Regions from separate parts of the Butyrivibrio fibrisolvens genome, predicted to be linked through region 2. Evidence: riboswitches for the same ligand, from Rfam matches in the RefSeq annotation. Region 2 holds a riboswitch; the other holds the start of a gene.

Evidence for each region. A riboswitch is a leader RNA that binds a small molecule or an ion and turns the genes downstream of it on or off. The one in region 2 is predicted to bind FMN.
Region 1: it holds a riboswitch for FMN, as region 2 does, so the genes downstream of both, I7804_RS14130 (ECF transporter S component) here and ribD (bifunctional diaminohydroxyphosphoribosylaminopyrimidine deaminase/5-amino-6-(5-phosphoribosylamino)uracil reductase RibD) in region 2, are expected to answer to the same signal.

Annotation. Positions count from the first base shown of each region.
Region 1 covers NZ_CP065800.1:3,387,506-3,395,373, forward strand. Annotated here, with positions in the region: gene I7804_RS14100 (GspE/PulE family protein) at 29-1,720, opposite strand; gene I7804_RS14105 (hypothetical protein) at 1,759-2,013, opposite strand; gene I7804_RS14110 (hypothetical protein) at 2,018-2,311, opposite strand; gene I7804_RS14115 (hypothetical protein) at 2,625-2,870, shown strand; gene I7804_RS14120 (ion transporter) at 2,885-3,841, shown strand; gene I7804_RS14125 (DUF6033 family protein) at 3,969-4,817, opposite strand; gene I7804_RS14130 (ECF transporter S component) at 5,166-5,930, opposite strand; FMN riboswitch at 6,182-6,297, opposite strand; gene I7804_RS14135 (D-2-hydroxyacid dehydrogenase) at 6,581-7,519, shown strand; gene I7804_RS14140 (tRNA dihydrouridine synthase) at 7,542-7,868, shown strand, end outside.
Region 2 covers NZ_CP065800.1:451,128-458,995, forward strand. Annotated here, with positions in the region: gene ribE (riboflavin synthase) at 1-700, opposite strand, end outside; gene ribD (bifunctional diaminohydroxyphosphoribosylaminopyrimidine deaminase/5-amino-6-(5-phosphoribosylamino)uracil reductase RibD) at 706-1,914, opposite strand; FMN riboswitch at 2,300-2,414, opposite strand; gene I7804_RS01865 (ECF transporter S component) at 2,494-3,117, opposite strand; gene I7804_RS01870 (alanine/glycine:cation symporter family protein) at 3,554-5,077, shown strand; gene I7804_RS19045 (hypothetical protein) at 5,314-5,466, opposite strand; gene I7804_RS01880 (cellulose binding domain-containing protein) at 5,576-6,322, opposite strand; gene I7804_RS01885 (glycoside hydrolase family 9 protein) at 6,338-7,868, opposite strand, start outside.

The DNA.
Region 1 (7,868 bases), 1.2 Mb from region 2:
TAGAATCATCATACTTTCTATATATTTGCTATACATCAAACGAAACCTTCTTCATCTCATCAACTGTAGTGATTCCTTCAAGAACATATTTGGTAGCACTCATTCTGAGCGTCTTCATGCCTTCCTTGAGCGCCTGATTCTTGATCTCATCTGCAGTTCCTTTTCTCTCTATTATCAATTTGAGGTCATGCGTAACTTCCATGATCTCATACACACCGGTACGTCCTGCAAATCCGGTACCGCTGCATTTAGGGCATCCTACTCTCTTGTATAGAGTAAGGGGTTTAGCAGGGTCTACGCCCAGTAGATTTTTTTCCTGCTCAGAAGCTTCATATGGCTGCTTGCAGTCAGGGCACAGGCGTCTTACAAGTCTCTGGGCTATGATACCTATAACAGAGTCAGCGATAAGATAAGCTTCAAGTCCCATGTCTTCAAGTCTTGTAACTGTGCTGGCTGCCGAATTGGTATGAAGTGTCGATACTACAAGGTGACCTGTGATAGATGCCTGAACCGCTATAGAAGCTGTCTCTCTATCTCTTATCTCACCTATCATGATGATATCCGGGTCCTGACGCAGGATAGATCTAAGTGCTGAGGCAAAAGAGAGTTCTGCCTTAGGATTGACCTGAACCTGATTAATGCCGTTGATATTAGCTTCCACAGGATCTTCGACAGTTACTATGTTAACGTCTTCTCTGTTCAGCTCTGAAAGAGCTGTATAAAGGGTCGTTGATTTACCGGATCCTGTAGGTCCTGTAACCAGAAGTATTCCATTTGGATTGGACAAAATTCTGTCAAATACTGTCATCTCATCAGGCTTAAGTCCCAGCTGATCTTTACTTCTGTTAAGAGCCTGTTTGGAGGCAAGTCGCATTACGACTTTTTCTCCGTATACGGTTGGAAGGGTGGATACACGGATATCGTACTCAAGCTTATCAACTATCTGTGTCATACGTCCGTCAAGGGGTTTTCTCTTCTCAGATATATCCATCCCGCTGACGATCTTGATACGGGTGACTATAGCACCAAGCAGGTTATTGTTATAATTGGCTCTTTCGTACAACGCGCCGTCTATTCTGAACCTGATACGAAGATTCCTTGCACCGGGCTCTATATGTATATCTGATGCGCGCTGACGCACAGCTGACTCTATCATGGTGGTAACCAGCTGTACTATAGGTGAATTGGTAACTTCCGCAGTCTCCTGATTGATCTCTTCCTGTACATGGGTCCTTTCCTTGGCATACTGCTCTGCTGCATTCTTGAGATCTGTATTGCCATAATACTTATCAAGCGCCAGCATGATGCTCTGGGACGTGCTAAGTACAGGCTCTATAGACAGATTGGTAACGATTCCTATATCATCGATCGCTACTGTGTCCATAGGGTCTGACATGGCAAGGTGCAGGGTATTGGGAGCACCCGGTTTATATTCAAACGGTATAACCTTGTGTTTTCTAAGGATCTGGGGCGGGACCATGTTAAGAATGTCATCCGGAATCTCTATAAGCTGCAGGTTGACAATTCCAAGACCCATCTGATTACTTAAAGCTGTTGCAAGCTGTTCACCCGTAACGAAGCCGTTCTCAACCAGGAGTTCTCCAAGCCTTTTTCCGCTGCTTTTCTGAAGAGCAAGGGCTTCATCCAGTTTTTCCTGAGTTATGAAATTCTCATTTAAGAGACATTCTCCGATCCTGATACGCTTTCTGATGAAAGCCATGAGTTATCCTCCATAGCGCATTACGACTGAATCTACGCTTAAATCTTATTAAGGTCTTTCTTTCGACTAATGCAAAAAACTCTAATATCTATATCGGCATCACTTCCTAAAATCTTGAACATATCCAAGGTAAAAATAAAAAAGAAGAGCATTCCGCGAAATGCTCTTACTTCTCTCTTGTTACCTATATTCTCATTGGTCTTATTGAACAAGATGACCATATTGACAATAGATAAAATAAGCAGCAGCAATATAAATGGCCGCAGCTGCACCTCTATAGGAATATCTACCATGATCTTACCAACCTATTGTAATATTCTGGGGTTCACTATTATGAATCTCACCTTTTCGGCACCTGAATATAACACCATTTTTCAGATAGATAAGCTGATGCTCATTCATAGCCTTGGCAAGTTCATCAACCAGCTGTTCATATCTGGTCTCAGTCATAGGCACGATGTAATCGTGGTTCTCATGCTCTGTTGATATCACAGCGGTCTTATAACGATTATCATACCTTATCCCGCGAAATTCACAGATCTCTGTTGTAGTCTTTTCGGAATTGTCCTGACATGACATGCAGATAAACATACGCCCTCCTGCCACTTATGGCTATACATGGATCAACCGGGTATCTGATAACTCCCCAGTTTCACAAAAAGGTGGTAGCTTCAGTTGATAATTTATACAGATAATATCGGTCAATTAGTCATAAAACTAATTATCATCTTTAATTATATCGCTTTTATGTACATTTGAAAACTCAGTACCGGTCAAACAATCTGATATTATCGCATATCATAGTTGTCCAAAAGATGCTAAACTATAGTATATACAGTCAAGAGAAAATTTTTCATATACTTTTTTCTATATAAAACTAAAACTTCCAGACACGAGGTTTGATGTGAAAAAAACAGATTCCAAACACGAAAGTATGATAAGAAAGCGAAATATAAGAAACAGGGTCTTCAAGATGGTATCGGTTGGTGTTGTCGATGAGCCGGTCAATCAGATGTATGACATATTAAGCATATCTGCTCTATTACTTAATCTTGGGGCTTCGGTCATGGCGACTTTTGACAATCTGCAGGCTCAATATGGAGACATATTCCATATTATTGAAGTTGTCACTGTAGCTTTTTTGCAATAGATTGTATATTAAGAATATATACTGCCAAGTGCCATTTTCCCAAAGAAACTGAAGCGGGTGCTATAAAAAAATATATCTTTTCACTGGACGGAATAATTGATATCCTATCATTCCTTCCTTACTATCTGCCCTTCATGTTTCCAAACGGCGCTGTTGCCTTCAAGATGTTCAGAGTTGCCAGGATCTTGAGGCTCTTCAGGATCAATGCATATTATGATTCTCTGAATGTTATCACAGATGTTATAAAGAGTAAAAGTCAGCAGCTTATGTCTTCTGTATTTATAATCCTGGTACTAATGCTGGGTTCAAGTCTTTGCATGTATTCACTGGAGCATGACGCACAGCCGGAAGTATTCTCCAACGCTTTCTCCGGTGTATGGTGGTCTATGTCCACACTTCTGACTGTAGGATATGGTGATATATATCCTGTGACTACACTTGGTAAGTTCTTTGGTATCATCATTGCTTTTCTTGGGGTAGGAATTGTAGCTATCCCAACAGGTATCATAAGCGCCGGATTCGTCGAGCAGTATACTCATCTATCCACAGTAGGAGATTCTACTGATACTGAGCTCAACTTCATTCAGGTCAAGATCACCGAAAACGATGACTGGGCCGGCAAATATATTAAAGACCTGCATCTTCCTGACAACATCATAATCGCTGCTCTTCAAAGAAATAACAAAACTTCCATCCCCAAAGGCAATACCCTTATTCATGAAGGAGACCAGCTCGTTCTGGGATCTGAACCGCTTCAGAAGGACAAGTTCATCAATTTCAAAGAGATGAAACTTGAATACGGGCACTCCTGGATAGGCCTAAGGATTGATGAGCTTGATATCTCCAGAACTACTTTTATCGTGATGATAAGACGTGGTAATAGGCCCCTCGTACCAAGAGGCAATCTGGTGCTTATGGAGGGCGATGTCTTATTCCTATATAGCGTAACAAAAGCAGGGATTGATCTGTAGAGGCAATCCCTGCTTTTGCAAAACTAAAACCACCCACTTGAACGGACCGGCATCTCCAAAGTCTTTGCAGGGGCAGGTCCGTCCAAGTTGGGTAGTATTAGTTAAAAATCAAAATACTGGCGGTAGTCTATATGTTAAAATCAAAGTGCTGTCCTACCATCATTTCTTCCTGTGTTCTGACGCTGTCGCTTCTAAAGAGCATAGCCTGATCTGCTATCTTTTTTAGGAGTTCATCAGCGGTATTTGCTGTAATTGTTACATACTCATCTTCATCAGGAATTCTATCTTTGTCCCTTGTTTTGTTAGTATTATCTGCAACTTTTTCATCCTTATCGCTAATATGTTTATTGCTGATATCCCTGTCTTTATCCTTCTTATGGGCTTTCTTTTCTTCCAGTTTCCTGGCTGCCTTTTCTTCCGCCTTCTTCTTGGCTGCTTTTTTCTCAATGCGGGCTTTCTGAGCCTTTGAAGAGTTCTTTAATGTTGCAAAAAGTGTAGCTGTGCCGTCATCATTAATCTTCATGCCGTATCCTTGAACATCTGCTCCTGTAGATGCAAGACCGCTACTAAGGGCTTTGATCTGAGCTTCTGCACCTTTGATAGTTGCTTCTATCTTGCTTGCATACTTCTCATCATTAGCCATTCTCTCGATTTTCTCATCATCGATAAGAACTACTGTCTTATTGGCCTTGCCATATGCAGCAGCATTGGCCTCGACCTGTTCTTTCATATCCTTGGATACCAGGACGAAGTCCATGCCGGGAAATTTGGCTTTAAACTTCTCATAGAACTTTGCAGCCTTTTCACTTAACTGAACATCACCTACTGTCCTGCCTGTAACCTTTGGTGTATTCTTGTTTTCAGCTGCTTTGGTTTTATCTGACTGCTCTTCTTTTTTGACGGATTTATTGTATGACGAAGTGTCATACATAGACTGTGCCGCGCTTATACGCGCGATATCATTTGATAATGCCATAACAGACTCCTTTCCTAAGAGATATACGCTTCTATCACTGATCATATCCGGTGAAGCAATCTCTATATACGCATCCTTGCAACTACTACTTTTACCAGTGTGCCGGATCATTCACATTTAATTAAATACAAAAGAATCCGTACACTAAATCGACGACACTATCTCAATTTGTATATCGGAATTATCTAAGACTTTATTTATAGCTTCCTGCTTAGTAGGTGCAATATCCGGGGGCATTTGTACACTGCCTTTTTCTCTTTAACTAAAAATATAAGCAGTGACATTATAAACTGCCACTGCCTACTATACAGATGATCTATCAAATTCAGATCATAAGCTCCAAAAAAATTATTCTGCATATGTTTTCTTTCTTGAAGCCGGTACAAATGTAACATTCTTAAGGATTACGCTGATCCTCTTATATACAAATACTGTAATAATAGAATCAATACCGCCCTTGATAAGATTGAGAGGAACTACACAGTACAATACAAGTGTCCAGATACTTGTAACGTTATTATTAGCTTCAGCACCCATTCCTACAAATGCATCTATAGGCATTCCGTACAGTGCGCTATACGCAGGGAGCAGGTAGAATGCGTTCATAAGGCTTCCTACAATAGTGATAACAAGTGTTCCGATAATACAGGATATAAGCGCCATAGTGCGGGTCTTTTTGAAAGTATAGATAATAGATGCCGGAAGTATGAAGCAGCATCCTATAACAAAATTGGCAAGTTCTCCTACAAATGCTGTAGAAGTTCCTCTAATAACAAGCTCTAAGAGAATCTTCACAAACTCGATCATAACGCCTGCCATCGGCCCAAATGAAAATGCACCGATAAGAGCAGGAAGATCAGAAAGATCCAGCTTATAGAAAGATGGTGCAAAAGGAAGCGCAATCTCGAACATCATAAGAACAACAGATATAGCTGCAAATGTTCCTATAACTACTACCTTTCTGGTGCTGAGCATGGGCTCTTTAATTCCGTTGATCTTCTGTGCCAGCTTCTCACATACGATAGCGATTGCAAAGGCCGCTGCGATGATGATCGCAAAACCTATCAAATACTCTACATTTTCTGCAATACTAGCAAATAATCCATTGGTCATTTCTTTATCCCTCCTATGTCTGTACACATGTGTTATTTTCGGGAATTATTGGTTTTACGCCTGCGTTGTGAATTTAGGAATCCGGATGAATGCGTATCCTTAGAAGCGTGATTTTTGTGGGCATTTTCATCTTTTGCCAGCATAAATTCACAGTTTGGGACATATCGGACTTTTGTGTTACATACAAAAAAAGCTCCGGCATATATCCGGGGCTAACAATTCATCCATAATCCTACAGATCATAAGATCTGCATATCCTTCTTCCATCCAGACTTTACTGTCGGTACCGGAATCACACCGGTTCATGCTATCAAAGCTCGCGGACTATACCGCCGGTAGGGAATCTCACCCAACCCCGAAGTTTTATTTTGTTTTCAAATGCTATGTTAATACGCAATGTAATATGAGTCAATAGGTCAAATAAATTTTTTGCAACTTATTTTTGTTCAAACTTAGCACTTGCCAAACATACGCCACCATTTGGGGTAAGGCGAATTTTCAGTTTTTACTTATACAACTGCTCCACAGGTATTTTCATCTTGAAATAGGTCTTAGGGCGATATATTATGATGAATGACATAGGTCTATTTCAAAATCTAAAAATAATATTGATAAGTAAATATATCAATCTAAGAATATGGAGGCCACTTATGAAAATCGTATTTCTTGACCGCAAAACAATAGGTGAAGATATTGATCTAACCCCTTTTAACAGATTTGGAGAAGTTGTGATACATGACTTCTCAAAGCCGGAGGAAGTTCCTGCAAGGGTCGAGGATGCAGATATTATCATCCTTAACAAAGTCCCGATCAATGAAAAGACAATCGGAACTGCCAAGAATCTAAAGCTTGTATGTGTCACAGCAACAGGTGTCAATAATCTCGATCTTGACTATCTTGCATCAAAAGGCATTGAATGGCGCAATGTTGCAGGATATTCTACTCAGACAGTTACACAGCACACCTTTGCTCTTTTGTTCTATCTTTTTGAAAACCTTGCATACTATGACAACTATGTTAAGACAGACGGATATACCAAAGATTTTATGTTCACACATTTTGAAAAAAGATTTGGAGAGCTCTGCGGTAAGACATATGGTATAATCGGTCTTGGTGCTATCGGAAGACAGGTTGCAAGCGTTGCCAAGGCTTTTGGATGCAATGTAATCTACTATTCAACCTCTGGTAAAAATCATGACTCAGAATATAAGGAAGTTTCTTTTGACGAATTATTAGAAACATCCGATATTATATCTATTCATGCACCGCTTAATGACGCAACCGCCAACCTGATTAATAAGGACGCCCTTTCCAAGATGAAGAAATCTGCAATTCTCTTAAACCTTGGACGTGGTCCTATTGTTAACGAGAAGGATCTTGCTGATGCTCTTGAAAACGGAACTATCCGTGCTGCGGGTCTTGACGTACTCTCTGTTGAACCAATCGAAGAGTCCAATCCTCTTCTTAAGATCAAGGACAGCACTAAGCTTCTTATAACACCTCATATTGCATGGGCTAGTGTAGAAGCAAGAACAAGACTCATGAAGATCATTGAGGATCACATCGACAAGTTCCTTGCCGGTAAATAAGTTATTTTTAGGATTTATATAGATGAACATATATTATGCGCCCATGGAGGGCATCACAACATATCTGTACAGACAGCTTCACAATAAGTATTTTGGAGGGGTGGATACATATTTCACCCCTTTTATTAGTGTATTTCCCGATCACTATATCAAAAAGCGTGATGAGAGGGAGATAGATCCTGCCAACAACGAAGGGATGAGGGTCGTACCTCAGGTTCTGGCCAACAGTTCCAAAGAGCTCATATGGATCTTCAAAAAGCTCACCTCCATGGGCTATGATGAAATCAATCTCAATCTTGGATGTCCATCCGGCACAGTTACAGCTAAGGGTAGAGGTTCAGGATTTTTA
Region 2 (7,868 bases):
CTTCAAGAAAATCCATTGTTATACCGCTATGCGACAGCGTATTTGTATTATGAGAAGATCCTGTTAAACCTTCCGTTTTTAGATCACTTCTGTTTTCTTTGACATGGCTGCCTGTCATTCCCAGAAGCTTCATGACATATTTTCCAATAACATCATTTTCCAGATTGACGATATCTCCTTTTTTCTTATCAAGAAGAGTTGTCTGGGATCCTGTATGTGGGATGACTGATACGCTGAAGGTCTTACTACCAACATCAGTAACAGTAAGGCTGATGCCATCTATACAGATGGAACCTTTTTCTATGATCAGGCTTAAGATATCTTCAGAAGCTTCTATAGTTACGCGAATAGCTATGCTATCTCGTATAAGTGATACGATCCTGCCCGTTCCGTCTATATGGCCACTGACTATGTGACCGCCAAACCTACCGTCTGCTGCCATCGCTCTTTCAAGATTGACATGCTCCATAGTTTTAAGGCTTCCAAGTCCTGTCCTGTTAAGGGTTTCCGGCATGACATCTGCCGTGAATGATGTATCGTCCATGGAAGTGACTGTAAGGCATACGCCGTTAACTGCTATGCTGTCTCCTATATTAGTACCTTCCAAAACCATGTGAGCTCCTACTCGGATATAGGAGCTTGTGCCTTGCAGATGCTTTGCAAGGAGCTTTCCCTTTTCTTCAATTATTCCTGTGAACATATGTTTTACCTTCTGTCTGGGGCATTATCATTATTGTTTTTTCGTTTTACTTCATACTCGATCAGCACATCTGTATCAAAAGCTCTTATCTCTGGATCAGACAATCTTATACTCTCTTTCATTTTGGTAATCCCGATATCTGCTACAGGTGTATATATACCTATACCTCCTACTATCTGCGCACCAACAAATGTGTATATCTTGTTGACTTTGCCGGCTTCAAGGAATGCTGCATTTATATGCTTGCCGCCTTCTACCAGTATCCCGTCTATATGGAGCAGGCCAAGCTGACGCAAAAGGTCATCAACACTTATATGCTCGCCTTCATCTACATGCCTATTCTTAGATGCATCCGTAAGATCATCCTGACCACATCTTACTTCACCATTAGAAGCTACTCCCAGCGCAGTAACTCCCATGGACTTAAGCGCAGATATCTTTTTTCTAATAGCATCTGAATATTCCAGATCATCGGCCCCATCATGAAGATACTTGTCCAGGCAGGCAACTATTAATGGCGCCTCATTTACAGTCTTTACCAGATTGCAGTCAAGGGGGATCTTCAAGTGACTATCCATGACAATCCTTATAGGATTTCTGGTTCCCGGAAGCCGGCAGGTCAGCATCGGATCATCAGTAAGAACAGTACCTATCCCTACAAGAATACCTGTGTAGTAGTTCCTAAGCTCATGGACGTATGCCCTGGCACTTTCTCCTGTGATCCATTTGGAATCCCCAAAGTCTGTAGCGATCCTGCCATCAGCTGTCATCGCGTACTTCAAGGCCACATATGGTTCTTTGCCAGTAATATAATGGAAGAAAACAGGGTTTATAGCATCGCACTCATCCTTTAGGTAATCTTCTACTACTTCTATCCCATGCTCTCTTAGAAAGGCTGTGCCCTTACCACCTACAAGAGGGTTAGGATCTCTTGAGCCTATAACTACTCTCTCTATCCCCGCTTCTACTATGGCAAGTGTGCAGGGAGGCTGTTTGCCATAATGACAGCACGGCTCAAGAGTCACATATATAGTCCCACCCTGAGCGCTTTCCTTAAGATGCCTTATAGCATCCCTTTCAGCATGAAGATCGCCATATCTGTGATGATAGCCTTCACCTATAACTCTGCCATCCTTGACTATCACTGCTCCTACCATGGGATTGGGATTAGTACGTCCCTTGGCTGATAGTGCCAGTTCGATAGCTCGCCTCATATATTGCGGATCAAGATCAGATTCTATTGAGGAATTAACATACTGCGAAGCAGTGCATACTAGGTTGTTTTGATTCAATTGTTCCCCCTTTTCTTCGGGGATATGGGAATCCGATAAGATGATGAGTAAATGGCTTAGATATTATAAGCCCAGAAGAATACCGACTAATATGATAAGAATTATCCCCTTAGAACCAATAAAAAATGTGCCCCTTCGGAAAGAGACACATCACCATCTTAAAGATTCATATACTATATCTGTATTTATATCAATAAATAGTAATTATGATAATACTACTAATCCGATAATAAGTAGCTACATACAATAATAGCTATATCATCAATATTGATATAATCTTATAACTATAGATACAAGTACGAAGGTAATCCTACTTCTCTCATCCAGACTTTACTGTCGGCCCCGGAATCTCACCAGGTCATGCCATAAGGCTCGCGGGCTATACCGCCGGTTGGGAATCGCACCCAGCCCCGAAGTTTATTATTAGTATTTAATTTTATGTAAGCATAAGCTTACGCCACATAGTATAGATTAGTTTTTATATACTTGTCAAATACATTTTTATGCAACTGTTTTGGATTCAGAATAGTTTCCATCTACTGCTCCAAGAAGACCTGTCTTAAATAGAACAGGACGAAGTGCAAGATATATGATCACTCCTATTATGGAATTGGTAACAGCATTGATAACAGTCACTGTACTGGTAACTGCAAGAAGTGAACCGATGGCTGACTGGGCTTTGTCTGCATTAGGTATGAGAATGGTATACCAGATATATTTAAGGATCGGCTCAAACACGCAGTTAAAAGCAAGACCGGCTACTGCTGCAATTATGGACCATCTTACAATATAAGCCTTATCATGATTGTGGGATATGCTTGCAACTTTATGTGCAACAAGGCCTACGATAAGTCCTATAAGCAGCTTACAGATAAATGTTCTGGGAGCTGTTGCTGCAAATCCGCCGAGGATATCCGCTATTGAAAGTCCAATAGCACCTGCAAAGCCGCCATATACGCCGCCAAGAAGCAGTGCTCCAAGCACAACAAATGCATTACCTACATGAATCTTGGTTCCCGCCGCATCTATTGCAGGAAATACTGTATATCCTACATAACAAAGTGCAGCCATAAGACCTGCATATGCAAGCTTTAATAGTCTTTGGTTCTTTTCTGTCTTTTTCATAATGTCCTCCCTTTATAAGCGAATTAATATCATATGGGTCAGGTGTCATAAGTTTCCTTAGCCATCATATGACGATAGATAATGAAGCATGTCAAAAGATGGATGAGATATTATTCACTCAGACTTTTTGTTTCAGATAATATAACACTGATCTGATCTTGATGATATTACCAATTATGCAAAAATAATTAATACCAGTTTGATTGGTATGTAAAATTTTAACAAAAAATACGTCCAGCAAAGACAAATGTTTTTATGTATGGACATTTTTTCTCTTTATTTTGTTGTTTTAATGTGGTAAAGTAAAGAAGTGCATGTTTATGCATTACTTGGATATTGCTTTTTTAATGCCACATCGATGCCAGTGCACCAACTCATTCATATTTGGTCAAATATAAATGAGTCAGCACACTAGATTACAGGAACGGAGAGTATTATGAATAATTTTTTATCTACGGTAGAAAACGTCAACAACGCTGTAAACGGCTTTGTATGGGGACTTCCAATGCTTATCCTCTTGGTAGGAACCGGAATCCTTATGACATGCCTTACCCGCTTTTTCCAGATATCACATATCAAGCACTGGATATCCAATACCATCGGCGGAATATTCAAAGACTCTCATGTAACTGCGCATACTAAGAAGAATGACACGCAGATATCCCAGTTCCAGAGCCTATGTACTGCCCTTGCAGCTACGATAGGAACCGGCAATATCGCAGGTGTTGCTGCTGCCATCGTTTCCGGAGGTCCCGGTGCAATATTCTGGATGTGGATCGTCGCTTTCTTTGGAATGATGACCAATTTCTCAGAAAATGTCCTTGGTATCTACTACCGCAGAAGAAATGAACGCAATGAATGGTGCGGCGGTGCCATGTACTACCTTAGCGATGGTCTTGGTTCAAAGCCAGGATGCAGGTATATCGGTTCTATACTTGCTGTTCTTTTTAGTATATTCTGTATATTCGCTTCTTTTGGTATAGGCAACATGGGCCAGATCAATTCTATCGCTGTTAATATGAATACCGCTTTTGGTGTTCCCAGCATAGTCACTGGTATCCTTCTTATGATCATTGCAGCCCTTGTTATAGTAGGTGGTCTTAAGAGGATTGCTTCTGTTACAGAGAAGCTCGTCCCATTCATGGCTATCATCTATATGATATGTGCTATCATCGTATGCCTTGTGCACATCGATCAGTTCTGTGCTGTATTTACTTCCATCATCAAGAGTGCCTTTGGTATGCGCGCTGTAGGCGGCGGTATTGTAGGCAGCGGCGTAGCTATGGCTGTTCAGTGGGGTATGAAAAGAGGTGTGTTCTCTAACGAAGCAGGTCTTGGTTCTTCAGTTATGGTTCACTCAAGTTCTAACGTAAGAGAGCCTGTAGTTCAGGGTATGTGGGGAATCTTCGAAGTATTTGCAGATACTATTATCGTATGTACTATTACTGCATTTGCAGTTCTTTCAAGCGGCCTTGTGGATCTCGAAACAGGAACTGTTATATCAGATCAGGTGTCTACTGCTCTTGTAGCAGAAGCCTTCTCTACTGTATTTGGTAAGTTTGGATATGCATTTATCGCTATTGCGATCCTGCTCTTTGCCTTCTCTACAACTCTTGGCTGGAGCCAGTATGGAAGCAAGGCTTTTGAATACCTCTTTGGAAGAAAAAATATTAAGTTCTACCATATAATCTTCGTAGTGTTCATAGTATTCGGCGCTACTATGGATCTGACACTTGCATGGGATCTGTCTGATACCTTCAATGGTATGATGGCTATACCTAACCTTATCGGTGTCATCTCCTTAAGCGGTACTGTTATGAAGATCACACGCAACTATGTACAGCGTAATATCCTACACCAGAATATAAAGCCAATGCTGTCAGCTATTGATGATATTCAGGAACTTCACGAAAGGGAATTAAGAGAAAAGCTTGAAAATGATGAGGTAGAGACTGCATAAGTGCTGCAAACCAAAATCAGAAAAGTGTTCATCCCTTGGGATTTGCCAGTGCCTGCATTTTATAAATCATTATCACATCAAGAGAGTTTTAGTTTTATCATTACATTCTCCTAATGTGTTGTATAAAACGACAAATATTTAAAAAGCCTTGATAAGCTATGTTTTGAACTTATCAAGGCTTTTTGCAATGCTTTTTTGCAATGCTTTTTTGCAATGCTTTTTTGCAATGCTTTTTATCAGCGATAATAAGCTGTTACTGTTTCACCGTTGTCTCCAAGAGCTACAACATGATCAAGACCTATGAACTTGCCATTAGAACCATCTGTCGTACCATACGTCATCAAGAAGTGTCTGCTCAGTGAAGTCTTTTTTGAACCAGCTCTGTGCATATACAAATGGGCCATAGTCGTGAGGTGAGTATACAAGCTGACAGCATACCGACCAGTGCTCTATTTCGAATAACTCTTTTCATATTATGCATTGAGATTGTCCTTTCCCTCACTCTACTGTCACGCTGATCGATTCACTAACACTGCCTGCACCCTGAATACCGAATTCTGTAGATGAACCCGGCTGTAATGTAGAATTCCAGGCCTCAGGAGTTATAACATAGTAATCACCTGACTCTGCAACTTTGACGCACCAGCTTGAATCAATCGTAACTTCGCTCTTCTTAACTTTGACTGTCCAGCCATCGACTGTAGTATCGGAATTATTCTCAACCTTGATAATAACCTGATATCCACTTCCCCAATTGTTGACTGTATAATCAGCTGTAAGTTCACCTAGCTGCGTGGGTGTTGGATCAGGGTCTGGTACTGGCTCTGGATCTGGTGTTGGCTCTGGATCGGGAGTAGGTGTTGGATCAGGATCCGGTATTGGCTCTGGATCGGGTGTTGGTGTTGGATCCGGAACTGGTGTTGGATCGGGATCCTGAACAGGTTCAGGAGCATAGCCTTCACCTATTACAAGCTTGGATCCTTCGAACAACTGCATACCTGTTGGTGCTGTCATCTGGCTATTGCTTGTGCCGCCAAGGCCTGCAACGCAAGGACTCTTAGAATAGTCCCACTTGCCGGGAGCTGATACTCTTATCTGAAGCTCACACTTGCATTCGCTCTGTCCACCGGGATATATCTTAGCTCCATCAAGGTTAAGGTCTATATAATATATACCTTTTGTATCAGATTCCTTGAATTCGGAGATCTTAACTGCGTGCTGCATGTAAGTTGTTGATACTTTCATGTCTGAAGCACTGTATCACTGTGCGATAACATCACTAAGATCAAAGAACATTCGAAGTGTTAAGTTGTCGGTCAATCTTGCAGGCCATGCTGTATGGTTCTCCATAACAGTCTTGATCTCAACAAAATTGATCGCATTGTTCTTGTCTTCACAGTTGATGCCTGCTGTAAGGACGAACTCTTTGCCATCTGTCTCTTCTATAGCACTAGGGGTCTGAACTGCGCCATATCCGTTTTTCTCATAAAGGTATGCGCATGCGCCTGTAAAACCTGCATTGTAATCACATGCAACTTCGTTGGCCTGATAATCACTGCGGACATCCTTGTAAGAGCTGTCTGATGGAGCTCCAGGGCCGCCAACTATAGCGCCAACAAGTGTATGTCTTGAATTCTCAGGAGCTGCATTAAGGTTGTTGGACCAGCAGCCATGAGCTGCTCTGTGGTGAGGATTCTTAGGAGAGTTCTCATTATAGCCAACCATGAAGTTCTGACCGGAACTACCAAGTGTATAATTAATAGTTCTTTCGATATATGCATTAGCATCTGCGATATGAGCAGCATCTGCATTATCAAGTCCTACATAGATAGTATCTATGAAAGCCTGATTACATGCATAACGTACTGAGCCCCACTCGCTAAGGAATGATAATCCGCCGGGTGTGATTGTTATAGAATTGGAGCCTTCTTTTTTGCCATTCCAGCAGTCAATACTATTCTCAATAACATCATAGTATTCGTCCTTGCCAGTGAGTTCTGCAAGAAGGAGGCATGCTCCAAGGTGAGTATCATCCCAGGACATGGTCCATGAAAATGCAACCTCGTCACCGCCCTGGAACTCTTTGCCAAAGTATGCAGAGTACTGCTCAGCTTTTTCCAGATAAGACTCATCTCCTGTAGCCTTATACAGCCAGCATCCAGCAAGTGAAAGTTCATCATAAAAACCGCTATAAGATGTATAGAATCCATTAGCAGCCTTGTATCCGGAATCGCTCTTAGCTCTCTCTGCCATACCATAAAGAGTCTTTGCATGTTCAAGATATAAAGCGCTTAGTGAAGGATCAGAATCTTTGAATACAAGTGATGCTACTGCAAGGGAAGCAGCTGCTTCACCGGTAACGCAGGATCCGCCACCAGCTGACGTATCATCAACCTTGAATGAAGGTCTGTCCATCTTGAGTTCAACAAGTTCAGGTGCTCCCCAGAAGCCATGGTCCTTGCCACCATCGCCAACCTGATAATAATATGTGCTTGAATCGGGATTACATTTTACGAAATAGTCATTGGCCCACTTGATATCATGAAGCATCCACTTGGCCTGCCCAGACTGGGAATATGCGTCCGGGTTGTTAAGATATGACCAGCCAAGAACCATTGATGAATAAGACATTGGCAGATTGAACTTAACATTATCGCCTGCATCGTACCAGCCGCCTGTAAGATCCAGACCATTGTCAGCACCATCATTTAATCCTGAATCAGCTCTCCAGTTAGTCCTCGAAAGTGTCTCTTCGGACAGCTTACCTGACTCCTGAAGCTGATAGAAAAGC